Regions from separate parts of the Shewanella sp. SM73 genome, predicted to be linked through region 1. Evidence: predicted binding sites of a transcription regulator. Region 1 holds the regulator's gene; each other region holds the start of a gene.
The links. The regulator LexA, encoded in region 1, represses DNA repair genes until DNA is damaged. The targets are predictions, from matches to a motif close to TACTGTATNNNNATACAGTA.

Region 1 (4,911 bases):
TCATGATGTAGACTTCAGGGTGGCCGAAGAACCAGAAAATATGCTGGAACATCACAGGATCGCCGCCGCCAGCCGCATCGAAGAAACTCGTGCCGAAAAACTTATCGGTCAGCACCATAGTCACTGCGCCAGCGAGTACGGGCATAACTGCGATCAGTAGGAATGCCGTGATAAGCCAAGTCCAGACAAACAATGGTAACTTCATCCATGTCATGCCTGGCGCGCGTAAATTCACTATGGTCACAATCACGTTGATCGCGCCCATGATCGAACTTATCCCCATGATATGAATAGAAAATACAAAGAGCGCAGTGCTATCTGGGCTATAAGTTGTTGATAGTGGTGCGTAGAAGGTCCAACCAAAGTTAGGTCCGCCACCTTCCATAAATAGCGAACTGAGAAGAATAGTAAAGGCGAAGGGGAGTATCCAAAAACTCCAGTTATTCATCCGTGGCAGCGCCATATCGGGCGCCCCTATCATCATAGGGATCAGCCAGTTAGCGAGCCCTGTAAAGGCTGGCATTACCGCACCGAATACCATGATCAGCCCATGAACAGTTGTCATTTGGTTGAAAAAGTTGGGCTCGACCAATTGTAATCCAGGTTGAAAGAGTTCAGCGCGGATCACCATGGCCATAGCGCCACCGGTTAAGAACATAATGAAGCTGAACCATAAATACAAAGTACCTATGTCTTTATGGTTGGTGGTTAGCAGCCAGCGCATGATGCCCTTTGGCGCACCATGATGATGCTCATCATGGGCTGCGGTTTGATCTTGAGTCGTTGTGCTCATCATTATCCCCTACTGTCCATGACTTGCGATATCAGCAGGTTGCACTGTATCGCCGGTATTGTTACCCCAAGCATTGCGTTCATAGGTAATGACTGCTGCAAGTTGCTGTGGGCTAAGCTGTTTGCCAAATGCCTGCATAGCCGTGCCCGTTTTGCCGTGCATCACAATATCGATGTGATTGGCGACTGGTCCAATGGCGATAGCACTACCCACTAGCGCGGGGAAGGCGGGTGGTATTCCTGCACCTGTCACTTGATGGCAGGCAGCACAGAAGGTCGCGTAGACAGTTTCACCTTCGGCCATGAGGGCGTCATGGCTGAGTGTGGGGAGGCTTGCGGGATCGACTGCAGCTGAGACGTCTGTTGCAGGTGTGGGTGTTGGGGTTGTACTGCTTGGTACCGCGGCGGATGTTTGTGCAGAATTGCCGTTCATGTACTCGTTGACGTCTTTGGCTTGCACTGCATCGTCAGTATTATTGCCCCAAGCATTACGCTCGTAGGTAGTCACTGCCGCGATTTCTTGTGCAGTCAATTGCTTACTAAACGCTTGCATGGCTGTACCCGTTTTACCGTTGAGCACAATTTCAAGGTGGCCGCTGAGCGGTCCCGTTGCAATCGGGCTACCTTTAAGGTGCGGAAATACGCCTTGCAACCCTTCGCCATTGGGCTGGTGGCAGGCTGCGCAGTGCCCGAGGTAAACTTGTTCACCTTGAGTCATCAACTCTTCTTTACTTAGGGTTTGTGATAAAGCGGCTTGAGCGGCTTCAGCCGCAGCACCTGCGGCTTGTTTCTGCTCTGTTACCCAAGCCTCAAACTCGGCTTCAGGTAACGCTTGTACTACGATAGGCATAAAACCATGGTCTTTTCCGCAAAGTTCGGCGCATTGACCGCGGTAAATGCCGGGTTTGTCGATGCGAGTCCAAGCCTCATTGATAAATCCAGGGTTGGCATCTTTCTTAATGGCAAAGGCGGGTACCCACCAGGAATGGATGACATCCTCTGAAGTCATCAGAAAGCGGATTTTGCGGTTTATCGGTAGAACGAGCGGTTTATCGACTTCCAATAGATAGTTTTCACCCTTGGTTTCGGTGCCTTCAATTTGTGCTCTGGGTGTTGTCAGTATGCTATAAAAATCAATATCTTGATCGAAATAGCTGTAATGCCATTTCCATTGGGACCCCGTGACTTTTACGGTGAGATCGGCGTTGCTGGGATCTTCCATTGCGATTAAAGTTTTTGTCGCTGGAATCGCCATTAAGATCAAAATGATAAATGGCAGAATCGTCCAAGCGATTTCAACTTTAGTGCTTTCGTGAAAGTGGGACGCGACAGCGCCTTTGGATTTTCTGTGGTTGATCATGGCGTAAATCATGACGCCAAAGACCACTAGGCCTATTGCGCAGCAGATATACAAGATGGTCATGTGCAAGTGATAAACCTTGCCACTGATCTCGGTCACGCCAGGGGTCATGTTGAACCGCATGTCTGCGGCGGTCAACGGTGGTGCGAAAAGCACCACGAGTAAACAATACAACAATTGCTTCACAAGACTTCTCCTCTGCCAATTGCGAATAGCAACTACAAAGAAGAGCAACACAGTAAGTCTCAACTCTATGCAAACTCTTCAGTTCCCAAAAAAGCTTTTTTGACTTCAACGTGCGTTGGCGGCTGTTACTTTTAATCAAGTATTGTTACTGCTGGTAATTAGCCACGCTGGCACATACTGCTGAAATAAATCTGTTCTCTATTTTTAGTGGCGCTTCGAGTTCGATAAATACTCGATTCATTGACCACGGAAGGTGATATATCATCACCGACTTAACCAACCATACTTGCTGTTTAAATATTGATCAAGATCACTTATTTATCTAATTATCTGAAAAATTGCCAAAAAAAAGCCTCACATTCATAGGTGAGGCGGCTTTCAAGGTAAAAAATTAAATGAATATTTAGTGTACAGCGCTAAAAAAAGATTGCTGACCGAAGAGATTGCCTTGCTCAATGCGTACGTCGGCATGTAAGTGACTGTTTACGTCTTCAAGCACTATGCCCATAGCTCTGGCACTTTTAGCCACGATTTGTAGGCGTCGATTATCCCGCGCATCTAATGATTGAGTCCAAGTAATGACTGCACTGGACGTACCACTTGTCAGGGCTTTTTCCATCGCCCACAGGGTTTCGACTTCATCTTTAGCATGTACCAGCAAAACTCTATCCATACGCACACCCGCGTTAGCGAGCGTTTGCTTGTAGCCAATACTTGGTGGGTTGATGAGCACTAACCAACGGCCCTGTTGGCTTAACTGAGCGAGTTGTGCACTCAGATGAATTAATTCTTGGCGACCTTGAGTCTTAGTTGGCATGCAGGCGATAGGCGCATGGTGCCAGTCATAGTCGGCATCACGGACTTCATCGAGCCACAAGCCCGGATGGCGGGGGGCATTGCCAAGTAGTTTATTCATAGCCAATCTCCATTACGGATCACACCGACGGCGAGTCCTTCAATTGTTAAACTTTGGAAGCCTAAATCCACTTTAATCGGGGAGTAATCTTCATTTTCGGCATGTAGATAGACCACATTACCTTTTTTTTCGAAACGTTTAACAGTGACATCGTCATCGACTCTAGCGACAACCACCTGACCATTTCTAGCTTGTTCTACTTTATGAACTGCCAGCAAATCACCTTCGAGAATGCCGATATTCTTCATGCTGTCGCCTTTTACTCGCAGTAAAAAATCGGCGGCGGGATGGAACATGCTTGGGTCGACTTGGTAGTACTGTTCAACATGTTCTTGGGCGAGGATAGGTTCACCCGCGGCCACTTGGCCGATGAGCGGTAAACCTGTTTCAGTCAAATCTTCGATTTCCGCAGGCAGACGAATGCCCCGAGATGTGCCAGGCATGATCTCAATGCAGCCCTTTTTCGCCAACGCTTTAAGGTGTTCTTCAGCCGCATTGGCGCTCTTAAAACCTAAACGGGTTGCGATTTCTGCCCGAGTGGGTGGCATGCCAGTATCGGCAATATTTCGTTTAATTAGCTCTAATATTTCAGCTTGGCGTGGCGTCAAAGGTCTCATGGTGTTTCCTGTTTTTCTATACAGTTACTGTTAGTATATACAGTATTATTTGCAGCGCAAGTATTAACCACTTTTTAGCTATGTTGGAGAGAATTAGCGAATATTACCCATAGTCTGGTATTCTATCGGGCTAGTAAACGCACTTAATTGCATAAGAATAATGCCTAAACACGACTCTCTTTGGTTGAAATCATTACGTTGGATCCAAAAACACTTAGTGCACACTATTGTGGTGCCTCAGGATCCCTTTGCCGATCTGAATCTGGATGCTTCCAGACCCCTTGTTTATGTGATGAAAACAGAATCCCTCAGTGACATAGCTGCTTTGAGCGAAATAACGGCTAAGTTAGGTTTACCAAGCCCTTATGAGCCTCTAGTGGCTAATGGTGTGACTGCGCCTCGGGTTGTCTGTCTTCAAGGACGTAAGCCACTGTTTGGCGAGCGTGCTGGTAATGAGCCTTTCCTCGAATGTTTTATGCGTTTGTTAGCCGTGCATAAGGAACGTCCTGAATTAGATATTCAACTGGTACCCGTGAGCTTGTATTGGGGTCGCACGCCAGGGAAAGAAGACGACACTATGAAGGCGGCCGTATTTGAGCGGGAAAACCCGACTTGGCTGCGCAAGTGCTTGATGATTCTGTTCTTAGGTCGACATAACTTCGTGCAGTTTTCGAATGCCGTATCCCTGCGTTACATGGCTGACGAACATGGCACCGACATGGGGATTGCCCATAAGTTAGCACGGGTTGCGCGCGTGCATTTCCGTCGTCAACGTAAGGTAATGACAGGGCCTGTGCTGCCAAACCGCCAAGCACTGTTTCATTCGTTACTCAAATCTGAGTCGCTGCGCAAAGCGATTCAAGAAGAAGCCGCCAGTAAAAAGATTTCTGAGACCCAAGCGCGCGAGACGGCTATTGAGTACCTCGATGAAATAGCAGCCGATTACTCAGATAGTTTAGTGCGTATTGCCGAGCGTTTCTTAACTTGGTTGTGGAACAAGCTTTATAGCGGGATCAACATTAAAGGCGCCGAGCAAGTTC
Region 2 (4,911 bases), on a different contig from region 1:
TCATCGTGATGTTGGCATTTGCCATCATGATTTTACCTTTCGCTTGGACAGGATTTCGTATTGGCCGCCGCGAAGGTTCAGTATTACTACTGTGCTACTTAGGTTACTTGGGCTACCTAATAAACCAAGCGAGCACTCAAGCTGTGGTATAACACTTAGCTGCTCATTTGCGATAAAAAACACCGGAGCCTCTCCGGTGTTTTGCTCTCTAGGTATTGTCCCCTTTATTAATCAAGCACTTTCTTTAAAGCACACCTCATAAAAAATATAAGCACACAACTCAACTGATGACATTTGTCATGCCAAAGCCATGACCTTTGTATCTGCATTTCTTCTATCGAATTTCTGATAATGAGCCCGTACCCAAACATTGGGAAACTCACTCAATAAGGAAATACCATGAAAGCATTACTCCTCGCCTCCAGCTTTGTACTTATCAGTACTCACTCGTTTGCAGCAACGTCATCAAACACTAACATCACCAACGTAGATGCAGCCTCGAATGCGATGAATCTAACGCAATTACAACAACTGAGCGGCAGCACTCAAGATTATGATAAAGCCTATGCGAACTATCGCTTAGCCATCAGTGCCAATGTAATGGGGCAGAAAACGCTCGCTAGCATCGCACTGACTACAGCGCAAACCACATTAGAAGCACTCGAAACCAGCCAAGCGAATGCAGAATCCCTCGCGCTGTTATCGTCGGTTTATGGCATGCAAATCGCCTTAGACAATAGCAAAGGTGCAACGCTCGGTATGAAATCCGCCAAGGCGATTACCAGTGCCGAACAATTAGAACCACAAAATCCACGGGTAGCGCTTGTTAAAGCCATCGCCGCCTATAACACCCCAGCCATATTTGGCGGCAGCATGCAAAATGCTAAGACCTTAGCCACTACGGCCATAGAAAGATTCGCCCAGCCTTGCGACAACATTTGCTGGGGTGAAGCCGAAGCCTACACGTGGCGCGGGCTCGCTAAACAGGAATTAGGCGATAGCCAAGGCGCGATTGAAGATTGGCAACAAGCGATCAAAGTACAAGCAGATTATGGTTGGGCAAAATTTTTGCTTCAACAAAATCAGCAATTAAGTGCAAAATAGACAAAGTTGTTAACGGGGATCTATGGCGCTGACGATAGCGCCAATCCCTAAAAAGAATAAATTAAAACAGATGCCATCGGTGGGCATTCAACAACCAACTCAGTGACACAGAGGCATCATGATAAGCACTCCCCTTCAGCTCGAACGAAAACTTGCTTGGGTGTATTTGATAAACTTAGTGTTTTATCTGATCCCACTTGCCATAAATCCCTATCCAAGCTGGAAAATCGCCCTCAGTTTTGCCGTGTTAATCCCTTTTATTGCCAGTTATTTTTGGACCTATAAGTGCAATAGCCGTAGCGCCTATCTGCCCATTCTCATTATGGTGGCCATAGCAATAGCGATCACACCAATCAACCCAGGCTCTATCTCGCTATTTACCTTTGCCGCTTTCTTCATTGGCTTTTTTTATCCTCTCCGGACCTGTCTGTTGGCTATTGCAGCCCTCATCGGCCTGCTGTTTGCCCTCAATGAGATTTACCACTTTAACAGTTACTACTTTCCGCTTTACGGCTCGGGATTAGTGCTCGGCGTGGGCATGTTTGGTGTCGCCGAACGCAGACGTTATCGGCATAAATTGAAAGAACAGCAAAGTGCCCAAGAAATTACCACCTTGGCCACTATGCTTGAGCGTGAACGTATCGCGCGGGATCTACACGACATTATGGGGCATAGCCTATCTTCCATCGCCCTTAAGGCTGAGCTAGCCGAAAAGCTAATCGCAAAACAAGAATATGAACTCGCATCAACCCAATTGACTGAGCTAGGACAAATTGCGAGGGAAAGTTTAAGCCAGATCCGCCACACCGTGTCAGACTACAAACACAAGGGCCTAGAGAGTTGCGTGACGCAGCTTTGTAAATCCTTAAGGGATAAAGGCTTAAGTGTCGAGCTCAGTGGTGAGCTACCCAAGCTAGGTGCAACCACAGAAAGCCAACTGAGTTTGATCCTCACCGAACTCATTAATAATATTCTTCGCCATAGCGGTGCAAGTGAATGCTCTATCCACTTTTCTAAGCAATCAGACCGCCTGCTGCTCGAAGTCAAAGACAATGCCGCGGCCAAACCTTTTATAGAGGGTAATGGCCTCACAGGTATACGCGAGCGCCTCGACAGTTTAGGCGGCAGCTTGAGCTATAATCTCGAACAGGGATATACATTTACCGTCAGTTTACCTTTGCAGGGAGCAACACATTAATGAAGATTTTATTGGCGGAAGATCAAGCTATGGTGCGAGGAGCACTCGCCGCACTCCTCACGCTTGCTGGGGGTTTTAGTATCACCCAAGCGAGTGACGGCGACGAAGCTCTAAGTTTACTCAAACAGCAAAGCTTTGATCTCTTGCTAACGGATATCGAAATGCCCGGCCGCACAGGCTTAGAGCTGGCCACATGGTTAAAGGAGCAACATAGCCAAACCAAAATAGTGGTCATTACCACCTTCGGCCGTACGGGCTATATTAAACGTGCCATAGAAGCGGGTGTGGGCGGCTTTCTGCTTAAAGATGCGCCCTCGGAAACCTTAGTCAACGCGATTCAACAAGTGATGGCGGGAAAACGAGTGATCGATCCTGAACTTGCCATGATGGCGATTGGCGATGTCGACCCGCTCAACGACAAAGAACGCCGCGCTCTTCGCCTCGCTAGCGAAGGCAAATCCACCTCCGACATCGCCGAAACTCTTTTTATCGCCGAAGGGACTGTTCGCAACTACCTCTCAGAAGCCATAGCCAAACTCAATGCCAGTAATCGAATCGATGCAGCCCGCATTGCCAAGCAAAAAGGCTGGTTGTAATAACACTCACAGTTAACCACGCTTTCAGCCTAACGATATCTTATCAACAATTTTGTGGTCTTAAGGCCACAGAAGGATATTAGCTATGCTTCCAAACAAAATTTGATAACACCCTAATTCCCCTTGAGATTGCCTTACGCTTATTCTCTGTTAATATATGTATAAATTCACAGTGATTGAGTGCTAACGACTTGCAGCAATTGGATCTTGTTCCGATCACCGACCTCAAAGGCGTCGCCAAAAAGGTCGCGGAGAAACTCGCAAAGCTCGGCATCACAACAGTACAAGATCTGCTGTTTCACTTACCCCTGCGCTACGAAGATAGAACCCAAATCTATCCCATTGCCGCCCTCAGCCTAGGCGGTTATGGCACTATAGAAGCTGAAATCCAATCGACACAAATCATCCAAGGCCGCAAGCGCATGCTGGTCTGCAATGTGCGCGACGATACGGGCAGCTTAAGCCTGCGCTTCTTTAACTTTTCCGTTGCTCAGCGTAATGCCATGCAAAATGGTTTGATGATCCGCGCCTACGGTGAAGTGCGCCGTGGTAGTCATCAAGCTGAGATAGTGCATCCAGAATATAAAGTGGTGTATCCCGGTGAAGATGTTCACCTGAGTGATACCCTAACGCCGATTTATCCCACGACTGAGGGCTTAAAACAAGCGAGTTGGCTCAAGCTGACCGAGCAAGCTTTGGTATTGCTGGAAGAGGGCGGTTTAACTGAGCTGCTGCCACCGCAGTTGCAACCTAATAACATCAGCCTTAAACAAGCGCTGCAGACGCTGCATCGACCTCCTGCGGGGATCTCTCAGTTCGATTTAGAGTTAGGCCAACACCCAGCCCAGCAGCGACTCGTGCAGGAAGAGTTGCTCGCCCATAATCTCAGCATGCTACGCCTAAGGCAGCGCAGTAATTTAGATGCAGCGGTTACCATGCAGGCCACGGGGCAGTTGCTCAATCCCTTCCTCGCGGCTTTGCCCTTTAAGCCGACTGGCGCCCAGCAAAGAGTCGTGGCTGATATAGGCAAAGATTTAGAACAGCCGCACCCTATGATGCGCTTAGTGCAAGGGGATGTTGGCTCAGGTAAAACCTTAGTCGCGGCGATGGCGGCATTGCAAGCGATTGAAAACGGTTATCAAGTTGCCATGATGGCGCCAACCGAGCTATTGGCCGAGCAGCATGCGACTAACTTTGCCGCTTGGTTTGAGCCACTCGGGCTTAAGGTCGGTTGGCTGGCGGGAAAACTTAAAGGCAAGGTCAGAGCGCAATCCCTTGCGGATATTGAATCCGGCGCCGCCCAGATGGTGATTGGTACCCATGCCATCTTCCAGCAGCATGTGGTCTTTAACAAACTTGCGTTAATTATCATAGATGAGCAACACAGATTCGGCGTACACCAACGCTTAGGCCTGCGGGAAAAGGGCGTGAGCCAAGGTTTCCACCCGCATCAATTGATCATGACAGCCACACCTATTCCCCGCACGCTGGCAATGACGGCCTATGCAGATCTCGACACGTCCATTATCGATGAACTGCCGCCGGGGCGAACTCCAGTGACCACTGTGGCGATTGCTGATTTACGCCGTAACGAAGTGCTTGAACGGGTGCGTAACGCCGTCATCAGCGACCAACGTCAGGCCTATTGGGTGTGTACTCTGATTGAAGAATCCGAAGTGCTCGAATGCCAAGCCGCCGAAGACACAGCCGAAGAACTGCGCCTCGCCCTGCCCGAGCTCAATATTGGCCTAGTGCATGGCAGGTTGAAGAGCGCCGAGAAACAGCAAATCATGGCCGACTTTAAGGCAGGCATTATTCATCTACTGGTAGCGACAACCGTGATTGAAGTGGGCGTCGACGTGCCTAATGCCAGCCTGATGATCATTGAAAACCCTGAACGTTTAGGTCTAGCACAGCTGCATCAACTGCGCGGACGAGTCGGTCGAGGCGCCATCGCAAGCCATTGTGTGTTACTCTACAAGGCGCCGTTGAGCCATACCGCCACCCAAAGAC
Region 3 (4,911 bases), on a different contig from region 1:
TTCGCAAGCATCGAGTACAGGTTCGATATCGTTAAGTTCGAAACCTTTTTCGAGCAATTTATCGCGGATTTGTAAACGGGAATAATCGCGGCGCGCTAACAGCGCGACCGCAATTTGATGGGCTGACTGACTCAGAATACTTCGCCTGTCTCTAAATCAATATTGTCCTCAGTACTATCATCAGCTTTGGCAGCCAAGGCACTCGGATTACTCAAAAGCAACTCACGTAGCGTCTTGTCAATTTCAGCCGCAATAGCTGGGTTTTCAGTCAGATATTTGCCAGCATTAGCACGACCTTGGCCGATTTTATCACCTTTATAGCTGTACCAAGCACCCGCTTTTTCAATCAACTTATGAGCTACGCCTAAGTCTACTAACTCACCAGTACGGTTAATACCTTGCCCATAAAGGATTTGGAACTCAGCTTGCTTAAACGGCGCTGCAACCTTGTTTTTCACCACTTTAACGCGAGTTTCGTTACCGACCACTTCATCGCCGTCTTTAATGGCACCAGTGCGACGAATGTCTAGACGAACAGAAGCATAAAACTTCAGCGCGTTACCACCGGTTGTAGTTTCTGGGTTACCGAACATCACACCAATTTTCATCCGAATTTGGTTGATGAAGATAAGTAAGGTGTTAGATTGCTTTAAGTTACCCGCAAGTTTACGCATGGCTTGGCTCATCATACGCGCCGCTAGGCCCATGTGAGAATCACCAATTTCGCCTTCGATTTCAGCTTTAGGCGTTAATGCCGCCACGGAGTCGACTACGATAACGTCAACAGCGCCTGAACGAGTTAAAGCATCACAAATCTCAAGCGCTTGCTCGCCAGTATCCGGTTGTGAACACAGCAGGTTATCAATATCTACGCCCAATTTTTTAGCATAAATAGGGTCTAACGCATGCTCTGCATCGATAAAAGCACAGGTTTTGCCTTCACGTTGCGCTGCGGCAATCACTTCTAAAGTCAGTGTTGTTTTACCTGATGATTCAGGACCATAGATCTCAACTATACGACCCATTGGCAAACCGCCAGCACCTAAAGCAACGTCCAGAGACAGAGAACCGGTAGAAATGGTCTCAACATCCATAGAGCGATCTTCGCCCAGCTTCATGATGGAGCCTTTACCAAATTGTTTCTCAATTTGGATCAATACCGCAGCAAGTGCTTTCTCTTTATTTGGATCGACCTTCATTCCTGTTCCCTCATCAAGACAAGCATTAAGCTGTCAAAAGTGATATTCAATTTACAAACGGGTAATTCAAAAAGCAGCGCTTTTTGTCTTAATTCTGCTGACTAGTATACTGTACAATCATACAGTATCAAGACCTGTGACTGAATTATTTTTAGCTGATAGGATTTTTAATATGACCAAGGTTTTAGCGAATATCAAATCAGATAATAGCTCCCTTTGATCAATATCCATCGTTAAGGGCTCAATTTTCGCTAAATTATTGCTAAGATTGGCGCAACAAATTTTGCGTGGTCTTTTTAGCTGAAAATTGTACAGCAGTCTTCCGCTTCCATAGCGCTTAATCACCCTTAACCACACAAACTGTATCGCCTTTAGGCAGTCACAACGGACGATAACGATTTAATGAATGTAATTGATACCGATGATTTAGAAAAACATACTCCTATGATGCGTCAGTACTTGACGATGAAAGCAGAACATCACGATATGTTGCTGTTTTATCGCATGGGTGACTTCTACGAGTTGTTTTATGACGATGCTAAACGCGCTTCTGAGCTGTTAGGCATTTCACTCACTGCGCGCGGTAAAAGTGGTGGCGATCCTATTCCGATGGCGGGACTTCCTTACCATGCTGTGGAAGGCTATCTTGCAAAATTAGTTCAAATTGGTCAATCAGTTGCGATTTGCGAACAGATTGGCGATCCCGCGACATCTAAAGGGCCCGTAGAACGTAAAGTGGTGCGAATTGTCACACCAGGCACCTTAACCGACGAAGCGTTGCTACAAGAACGCCAAGACAATCTGTTAGCCGCGGTTTATCAAGGTAAAGTCGGTTTTGGTTATGCCACATTAGATGTTTCATCCGGACGTTTTGTGATTGCTGAGCTCGACACCCGAGAGTCATTAGAAGCAGAATTGCAACGCACTAATCCCGTTGAAATTCTCTACAGTGAAGACTTTGGCGAACTAGGTCTACTTAACGGTTTTAAAGGTAAACGTCGTCGCCCTGAATGGGAATTTGATTACGATACGAGTATCAAGTTACTACTGGCCCAATTTGGCACTAAAGACTTACATGGTTTTGGTATCGCAGATGCACGTTTATCACTGCAAGCTGCGGGTTGCTTGATGCAATATGTCAAAGACACACAGCGCACGGCACTGCCACATATCAATGCCATTATCCGCTTCAATCAAACCGATAGCATAGTACTCGATGCGGCAACTCGCCGTAATTTAGAATTAACTCAAAACCTTGCCGGTGGCCGCGATAATACCTTAGCCGCAGTATTAGATAACACGGCAACGCCTATGGGCAGCCGTATGTTACAACGCTGGATCCATCAGCCTCTGCGAGATCCTAAGCAAATCAAGGCGCGCCAACAGGCGGTGACTGAACTGCTCGATACCGCAGCCCACGAAGGTTTGCATGAGCAGCTAAAGGCACTTGGCGATATCGAACGTATCATGGCAAGGTTAGCCCTGCGCACTGCCCGTCCAAGGGACTTTGCACGTTTACGTCAAGCACTGGGCTTATTGCCTGAATTACAACAGAGTTTAAGTACACTGAGCGCGCCGCACACGACTCAATTGCGTCAACACTTAGGTGAGTTCCCCGCTGAGCAAGCCCTGCTTGAGCGCGCGATAGTCGATAATCCTCCCATGCTTATCCGCGATGGCGGAGTGATCCGTGAAGGCTACAACAGCGAACTAGATGAATGGCGCGGTCTGAGCGAAGGAGCGAGTGATTACTTAGTACAACTTGAAGCCAGAGAAAAAGAACGTACTGGCATCAATACACTTAAAGTCGGCTATAACCGCGTACACGGCTATTACATCGAAGTAAGCCGCCTGCAATCCTCACAAGTACCGCTCAATTATCAACGACGCCAAACACTTAAGAATATGGAGCGTTATATCACGCCCGAACTTAAGGAATACGAAGAAAAAGTCCTCTCGAGCCAAGGTAAAGCGCTGGCACTCGAAAAGCAGTTATGGGAACAGTTATTCGATCTTATTCTGCCGAAATTACATGAATTACAGGCTTTTGCTAGAGCAGCGGCTGAGCTTGATGTACTGAGTAACTTTGCCGAGCGTGCCGAAACCTTAGGCTACACTTGTCCAGAGCTGAGCCAAGATATCGGCGTACAAATAGACGCAGGTCGCCATCCAGTGGTGGAGCGTGTTAGCCAAACACCGTTTATCGCTAACCCAGTGACCTTGCACAATCAAAGACGTATGTTGATTGTCACCGGACCCAACATGGGCGGTAAATCAACCTATATGCGCCAAGTCGCCTTGATTACACTGATGGCCCATATTGGTTGTTTTGTTCCAGCAGATCGCGCCCTGATTGGCCCGATTGATCGCATCTTTACCCGTATTGGCGCATCAGACGATCTGGCCTCTGGCCGCTCAACCTTTATGGTAGAAATGACTGAAACTGCCAACATCCTGCACAATGCCACTGCCAGTAGTTTAGTGTTAATGGATGAAATCGGCCGTGGAACATCCACCTATGATGGTTTATCACTAGCTTGGTCGGCGGCGGAATATTTAGCCCAGCAAGTAGGGGCTATGACCCTATTCGCCACCCATTATTTTGAGCTAACTCAATTACCTGACTTAATGGCAGGTGTTTACAATGTGCACCTTGATGCCATAGAGCACGATGATACCATCGCCTTTATGCATGCAGTACAAGAAGGCGCCGCCAGTAAAAGCTACGGCTTACAAGTTGCGGCGCTTGCCGGCGTGCCAAACAAAGTGATTAAAGCAGCGAAACATAAATTGCAGCAATTGGAGAGTCGCGATCATCAACCAGAAGGAACGAGGACGCCCATTCAAAGCTTACTCGCTTTACCTGAACCGGTTGAAAATCCAGCTTTGACTAAATTAAGTAGCATTAATCCCGATAACTTAACGCCAAAACAGGCGCTTGATTTGCTCTATGAACTGAAACGCTTGAGCTAAACATCAGGTGTTCTAAATAAAAGCCTAAAAATAACAACGCCCACTCTATAGTGGGCGTTTTACTTTATAACGTGATCTCACACTAAGTACATTTTCTGGATAGCTTCTCTGAAAGGCACCAGAAGGCAGATTTTAGTTTCTAAATAGAGCTTCAACAGATAAACCTTGAGAACCCAATAAATCACGTAAGCGTTTTAATGCTTCCACTTGGATTTGACGAACACGTTCACGGGTTAAACCAATCTCAGCCCCCACATCTTCAAGCGTGGAAGGTTCATAACCTAACAAACCAAAACGACGGGCTAATACTTCTCTTTGTTTTGTGTTCAACTCGTTAAGCCATTTCACCACAGAGTTAGAGATGTCTTCATCTTGCACTTTATAGTCAGGGCCAACACTATCATCATCGGCCAATACATCTAATAATGCTTTCTCGTTATCGCCCCCCAAAGGCGTATCAACAGAGGTAATTTTTTCATTCAGCTTGAGCATGCGGCTCACATCAGAGCTAGAAACTTGCAGTTTTTCAGCTATTTCTTCCGCTGTAGGTTCATGATCCAGTTTTTGTGCTAACTCGCGGGCAGTACGCAAGTATACGTTGAGTTCTTTAACAACATGAATCGGCAAACGAATAGTACGAGTTTGATTCATGATAGCGCGTTCAATCGTCTGTCTGATCCACCAAGTCGCATAGGTTGAAAAACGAAAACCTCTTTCTGGGTCGAACTTTTCTACGGCA

Region 2: a site for LexA is predicted at 3,054-3,073, ahead of recG (ATP-dependent DNA helicase RecG). Genes of this name have one in related genera too.
Region 3: a site for LexA is predicted at 1,307-1,326, ahead of recA (recombinase RecA). Genes of this name have one in related genera too.

Annotation. Positions count from the first base shown of each region.
Region 1 is NZ_JAKKRY010000010.1:67,465-72,375, forward strand. It holds gene ctaD (cytochrome c oxidase subunit I) at 1-793, opposite strand, end outside; gene coxB (cytochrome c oxidase subunit II) at 803-2,338, opposite strand; gene L5M51_RS14525 (cell division inhibitor SulA) at 2,742-3,254, opposite strand; gene lexA (transcriptional repressor LexA) at 3,251-3,871, opposite strand; gene plsB (glycerol-3-phosphate 1-O-acyltransferase PlsB) at 4,032-4,911, shown strand, end outside.
Region 2 is NZ_JAKKRY010000019.1:20,413-25,323, reverse strand. It holds gene L5M51_RS20120 (calcium/sodium antiporter) at 1-152, shown strand, start outside; gene L5M51_RS20115 (tetratricopeptide repeat protein) at 400-1,104, shown strand; gene L5M51_RS20110 (sensor histidine kinase) at 1,223-2,302, shown strand; gene L5M51_RS20105 (DNA-binding response regulator) at 2,302-2,898, shown strand; gene recG (ATP-dependent DNA helicase RecG) at 3,090-4,911, shown strand, end outside.
Region 3 is NZ_JAKKRY010000008.1:176,116-181,026, forward strand. It holds gene L5M51_RS13330 (regulatory protein RecX) at 1-114, opposite strand, end outside; gene recA (recombinase RecA) at 132-1,199, opposite strand; gene mutS (DNA mismatch repair protein MutS) at 1,602-4,172, shown strand; gene rpoS (RNA polymerase sigma factor RpoS) at 4,305-4,911, opposite strand, start outside.